Halorhodospira halophila SL1: one gene and its partner. The main gene of each other region encodes a partner of the protein of the gene in region 2 in a complex. Links are inferred from orthologs where the notes say so. Each region holds a gene or a part of one and is shown on either strand. Other genes may lie near its edges.

Region 1 (3,055 bases), 2.2 Mb from region 2 along the record:
GTTGGTCTTGGTGTCCTTGAGCTTGTCGAGGAGGAACTCGATGGCGGCCACCTCGTCCATGTTGTGCAGGAGCTTGCGCAGGATCCAGGTCTTCTGCAGCTCCTCGGGGGTCATCAGGAGTTCCTCGCGCCGGGTCCCAGAGCGGTTCAGGTGGATGGCCGGGTAGATGCGCTTCTCGGCGATCTTCCGGTCCATGTGCAGCTCCATGTTGCCGGTGCCCTTGAACTCCTCGTAGATCACCTCGTCCATGCGCGAGCCGGTCTCGACCAGGGCGGTGGCCAGGATGGTGAGGCTGCCGCCCTCTTCGACGTTGCGCGCGGCACCGAAGAAGCGCTTGGGCCGGTGCAGGGCGTTGGCATCCACGCCCCCGGTGAGCACCTTACCGGACGACGGCACCACCGTATTATAGGCGCGCGCCAGGCGGGTGACGGAGTCGAGCAGGATGACCACGTCCTTCTTGTGCTCGACCAGGCGCTTGGCCTTCTCGATGACCATCTCGGCGACCTGGACGTGGCGCGAGGCCGGCTCGTCGAAGGTCGAGGAGACCGTCTCGGCGCTGAGCACCGAGCGGGCGAACTCAGTGACCTCCTCGGGCCGCTCGTCGATGAGCAGGACGATGAGGTAGCACTCCGGGTAGTTGTAGGTGATGCTCTGGGCGACGTTCTGGAGCATCATCGTCTTGCCGGCCTTCGGGGGCGAGACGATCAGCCCGCGCTGGCCCTTGCCGATAGGCGCCACCAGGTCAATGACCCGGGCGGTGAGGTCCTCGGTGGAGCCGTTGCCCCGCTCCATGCGCATGCGATCGCGGGTGAACAGCGGAGTGAGGTTCTCGAAGAGGACCTTGTTCTTGGCCGCCTCCGGCGGCTCGAAGTTGATCTGGTCGACCTTGAGCAGGGCGAAGTAGCGCTCGCCGTCCTTCGGGGGGCGGATCTTGCCGGTGATGGTGTCGCCGGTGCGCAGTGCGAACCGGCGGATCTGGCTGGGCGAGACGTAGATATCGTCCGGCCCGGCCATGTACGAGGCATCCGCGGAGCGCAGGAAGCCGAAGCCGTCCTGGAGGATCTCGAGGACGCCGTCGCCGTAGATGGAATCGCCGTTCTTGGCATGAGCCTTGAGGATGGCGAAGATGATGTCCTGCTTCCGGGAGCGGGCAGTGCCCTCGATGCCCATGGACTGGGCGATCTCCAGGAGTTCGGTGGCTGGCTTTCTCTTGAGCTCGGTGAGATTCATGGTTCGCTTCGGCGTGGGGAGGGTCACGGGGGCGCCGGCCCGCCGGCCGTCCGCAGGGGCGCGATGGCGCGGGACTCAAGCCGGGGGCGGCGCTGCGGCAGTTGTTCTACAGGTTGCTGTCGATGAACGCGGTCAGCTGGGACTTGGACAGGGCGCCGACCTTGGTGGCCTCGACGTTGCCGCCCTTGAACAGCATCAGCGTGGGGATCCCGCGGATGCCGTACTTCGGCGGGGTCTCGGGGTTCTCGTCGATATTCAGCTTGACGACCTTGAGGCGGTCGCCGTAATCGGCGGCGATCTCTTCGAGGATGGGGCCGATCATCTTGCAGGGCCCACACCACTCGGCCCAGTAGTCCACCAGCACGGGCACGCTGGCTTGAAGCACTTCCTGCTCGAAATTCTGGTCGGTGGCGTGCACGATTGCGTCGCTCACGGTAGAAGACCTCCAGGTTCGATTGCGTCGATATGGGCGGAGCCGCTGCACGGGGCTCGGATAATTGGAAACTGCTCGTTGATTGGAACCGAGGATCCCGACAAGGGGGCCGAGTGCGGGATTGGGCGCTGCGCTGCCCCAGGAGCCGGCGCGCGACGCGCTGATGTAGTAGAACGGAAAATAGCGGCCCTGGGCCGGCGTGTCAACTGCGCTGGCACGCGCCGAGGGCCTCGCAGCAGCGCAGGCCGCGCTGCGCCACCTCCTTGAGATCGCGCAGGGCGTCGTGGGCAGCGAGGATCCGCTCCTGGGTCTGCTCGCCGGCACCCTCGTCGGCGATGGCCGCCGCCCGCGCCGAATCCGCCGCCTGCTCGAGTTCGATCACCCGGGCGCGGAAGCAGCACAGGCGCTGGCACTCGACGCAGTTGAGGGTGGCCTCGCTCTTGCGCAGCAGCTCCTCGAACACCGCCCGCAGTACCGGCGACGCACCGGGATCGCTGCACACCGCCGCCACGGCCTCGGCGATGCAGTGGCTGATGCGGGTCAGCTGCGCTTCAACCTCTTCGAGGGGGGCCATGGACTCGGCCACTGGGGTTACCTCCGCTGCGGAACAACCTGCTCTCCCCTAATGATGCGGGTGAGACTCCACAATCACAAGTGCCCGACTGGCGGCCTAGCGCCGCGCCTCCCAGGGGAGCCCGTCGGTGACCCGCGCCCAGTCGTAGGCCGGGTCGCCCACGGCGATGAAGTCCGGGTTGAGCAGCGAGGCACCGGTGTTGTAGCGCAGCGGCTCGCCGCCGACGTCCATCAGGCAACCGCCGGCGACCTCCAGCACGCACTGCGCGGCCCCGGTATCCCACTCGCAGGTGGGCCCGAAGCGCGGGTAGAGATCGGCCTCGCCCTCGGCGATGCGGCAGATCTTCAGCGAACTGCCCACCGAAAGCTCGCGGTAGTCCCCGAGGCGGGCGAGGATATCGGCCACCGCTGCCTCGCGGTGGGAGCGACTGACGACGGCGGTCAGCGGCGACGCGGCGGCGCGCGTGCGGATGCTGTGGCGCTGGCCGCCGGCCTCGCGCCAGGCGTCTACGCCGGCCGTCGCCGCCCAGGTCACCCCCAGGTCCGGGGCGTGGACCACACCGAGCACCGGCCGACCATCGACCACCAGGGCGATGTTGACGGTGAACTCGCCGTTGCGCTTGATGAACTCCCGGGTTCCGTCCAGCGGGTCGATCAGCCAGTACTGCCGCCACGCCTGCCGTTCGGCAGGATCGATGTCCTCGCCCTCCTCGGAGAGCTGGGGCAGATCGGGGGTCAGCGCGGTAAGCCCGGCCTTGATGGCGTCGTGGGCGGCCTGGTCGGCCCGGGTCAGCGGGCTGTCGTCCGCCTTGGCCTCCA
Region 2 (3,181 bases):
TACTCGGTGGCGCGGTTGATATCGACCAGGTGCTCGGCGATGAACGGCGGCGCCAGGGCCGGCACCTGCTGCGGCGGAACACCATCAAGATAGGCTGCATATTGGCGTGCCAGCGCCCGCTGCAGTTCATGATCCTGCCGGTAGTCGGCGAGCACCCGCTGCAACTCGTCGACGCTAGCGATGCGGAAGATCCCCCGGCCGAGCGACAGGGAGGTGTTCTTGAGCATGAAGGGCCACTCGTGCGCGGGCACCCGCGCGGCGATCTGGTCATCGCTTTCCTGGAGCGGGTCGACCGGGGCATAGAAGAAGGGATCCCGCTCCAGGGTGCGCATCAGATACTTGTTCATGCAGTAGAAGAAGGCGACCCGCGAGGGCACCGGATTGCCCAGGCGCTCGTTGATCAGCAGGTGATGGAAGGCGTCCTTCTGGGCGAAACCGGCAACGGCAACCACCCCCTGCTCGTGACAGTGCCGAGCCGTGGCCTCGATCTCCCGGGCGCCCCAGCCCTTGGGATAGATGCGCTCAACGCCAAAGTGCTGCTCCAGCTCGGCGAGCGCCGGCTCCATATAAGGCTGAGGATTGATCACGCCGAACTTCATCATCGGTTCCCCCTGTAACGAAGACCGCTCAACGCCGATTGGCGCTATCCGCTCAGCATAGCGGGTCCACGAAACGCGCGGACTCGCCTGTCACCGAACTTTCACGCAAAAGGCATCCCGGCGTCACGGCAAACTGCGAGGGTGCCGTCTAACCTAAATAGATCGATGCAAACTGAAGCACCAAGGAGGATTGAAGAATGGCCCGCAAGAGCCCGACCGAGCTTTACCACACCGCCCTGCACATGTACCGGCACGGCGCCACCGTCGAACAGATCGCTGATGAGCTGGCCATCCACCCGGCGTCGCTGCAGACCTGGCTGACGGCCCCGATCTACCCGGCCGCCCAGCGAACTCAGACGGCTCACCCTTACCCTCGCGCACCCCGCCGCGTCAAACCCCAACGGGCGGCACTCTGAATGGATCCCGTCGAGGCGGACGACGCTGCCGTCCGCCGCCCGTTTCTCCCCTTCCCAGCACCTCTCCCGAACCGCCGCCGGTAACCAGCCCGCCAGCACCCGACCCTCACGCTGCAAGCCTCCCGTCTCTGAGCCGTCACCACGAACCGTCTACCTCCACGATCACGGCGATGCGATTGCCGAGCGCTTTACCGACGACACCGGGATACCGGTACAGATCGTCGATATGAGCGGCGGCGGCCGATCCCTGACGGGGTTCCACCGTCATCCCCGCTTGGCTAAAGTGGCGCGCAACCCGCACCCCACCACGGGAGTCCCCATGAGCAAGACGCGCACATTACTGTTCCTGTGCACCGGCAACTCCTGCCGATCCCAGATGGCTGAAGGCTACGCCCGACAGATGGCCGGCAACGACTGGCGGGTGCTCTCCGCAGGCATTGAGGCCCACGGCCAGAACCCCCGCGCCATCGCCGCGATGCAGGAAGACGGGGTCGATATCTCGGATCAGCAATCCACGGTGCTGACCGAAGCCATGCTGGCCGAGGCCGATGTCCTGGTCACCGTCTGTGGCCACGCCGATGAACACTGCCCCGTGGTGCCCGGAAGCGTCGTCAAGCATCACTGGCCGCTCCCGGACCCAGCCCGCGCCGAGGGCAGTGAGGAAGAGATCGCCAGCGCCTTTCGGGAGGTGCGCGATGAGATCAAGGGGCGGGTCCGCAAATTGCTGGCCGACGCAGACCCGGCCTCCTAAAGCCCTCCGAACCCGAGGGGTGCCGCAAGCCGCTCCGCGGCACCCCTCCACTGTTCAGTGGCGGTCGCCGGTCGCCTCCTGGGCCATCTGCTCGAAGCTGGTGTGCCGCACGTTCTTGCCGCGGACGAAGTAGACGACGTACTCGCAGATATTCCGCGCGCGATCCCCGATGCGCTCCAGGGAGCGGGCCGTCCACATCACATCCATGACCCGCGGCACCGTCTCCGGATTGCGCATCATCTGGTCCATTAGCCGATGGACGATGACCTCGTACTGGCTGTCCGCCTGGATATCCTGCTGCGCCACGCGCACCGCCTCCTCCACATCCATCCGTGCAAAAGCGTCCAAGGCACCGCGTAGCATCCCCCGGACGTGCTCGCCCATCTCGCCGAGTTCGCTGATGGGGCCGCTCTCGCGGTCCAGCTCGAGGAAGTGCAGCGCCATGCGCCCGATCCGCTCGGCCTCATCGCCGATGCGCTCGAGATCCGTGATGGTCTTGATAACGGCCATGACCAGACGAAGATCCGAGGCGGTCGGCTGTCGGCGGACAAGGATCTGGGTGCAATCCTCATCCAGGGCCACCTCCATCGCATTCACCTGGTAATCGCTGGTGACCACCTTCTCGGCGAGTTCGGTCTTGGCCTCCGCCATCCCCGTCACAGCATCGCCGAGCTGCTGTTCGACGAGGCCACCCATGGTCAGGACGCGGTCGTGGATCGCCTCCAGCTCGGCGTTGAACCGCTGGGAGATGTGCTCCTGGAAGAAGCTCTTTTCGGTGGGGTTCTCGTCGGTCATCAGCGGTCTCCTCAGCCGTAGCGGCCGGTGATGTAGTCTTCAGTCTGTTTCTTGCCCGGGTTGGTGAACAGCGTATCCGTATCGCCGTGCTCGATGAGCTCACCGAGATAGAGGAACGCCGTAAAATCGGACACCCGCGCCGCCTGCTGCATGTTGTGGGTCACGATCGCGATGGTGTAGCGCTCCTTGAGCTCGAACATCAGCTCCTCGATCTTCAGCGTCGCCAGCGGATCGAGGGCCGAGGCCGGCTCGTCCAGAAGGATCACCTCCGGCTCGACGGCGATGGCACGAGCGATGACCAGCCGCTGCTGCTGACCGCCGGAGAGCCCGAAGGCGTTCTCGTGGAGCCGGTCTTTCACCTCGTCCCAGAGCGCGGCGCGGCGCAGCGACTTCTCGACCACCTCGTCGAGGGCTCGGCGATTGCGCACACCCTGCAACCGCAGCCCGTAGGCGACGTTCTCGTAGATCGACTTGGGGAAGGGGTTCGGCTTCTGGAAGACCATCCCGACCCGACGGCGCAGCTCGGGAACATCCATGCGCCGCGCGTGGATATCCTCGCCGTCGAGGTGGATCCGCCCCTGGATCCGGCAGTTATCGACCAGGTCGTTCATCCGGTTGAA

What was found. Proteins that work in one complex are often made in the same cells at the same time.
Region 1: the proteins of arsC (region 2) and trxA are in contact, whole or in part, in an NMR structure (PDB 2IPA), measured with the Bacillus subtilis proteins. The link is inferred for Halorhodospira halophila SL1 from one-to-one orthologs.

The regions. Positions count from the first base shown.
Region 1 is NC_008789.1:2,258,150-2,261,204, forward strand. What follows is about bases 1-2,837. They hold trxA (thioredoxin TrxA), read right to left. Parts: upstream 1,664-2,837; coding sequence 1,337-1,663; downstream 1-1,336. Other genes in these bases: rho (transcription termination factor Rho), read right to left, coding at 1-1,230; HHAL_RS10390 (hypothetical protein), read right to left, coding at 1,866-2,249; cysQ (3'(2'),5'-bisphosphate nucleotidase CysQ), read right to left, coding at 2,334-2,837. In the rest of the region: more of cysQ, read right to left, coding at 2,838-3,055. UniProt on the Bacillus subtilis protein: Participates in various redox reactions through the reversible oxidation of its active center dithiol to a disulfide and catalyzes dithiol-disulfide exchange reactions.
Region 2 is NC_008789.1:104,290-107,470, forward strand. Bases 178-3,050 are described here. They hold arsC (arsenate reductase (thioredoxin)), read left to right. Parts: upstream 178-1,334; coding sequence 1,335-1,766; downstream 1,767-3,050. Other genes in these bases: HHAL_RS00470 (ATP-grasp domain-containing protein), read right to left, coding at 178-602; HHAL_RS00475 (hypothetical protein), read left to right, coding at 797-1,015; phoU (phosphate signaling complex protein PhoU), read right to left, coding at 1,821-2,561. Outside these bases: more of HHAL_RS00470, read right to left, coding at 1-177. UniProt on the Bacillus subtilis protein: Catalyzes the reduction of arsenate [As(V)] to arsenite [As(III)]. In vitro, can dephosphorylate para-nitrophenyl phosphate (pNPP).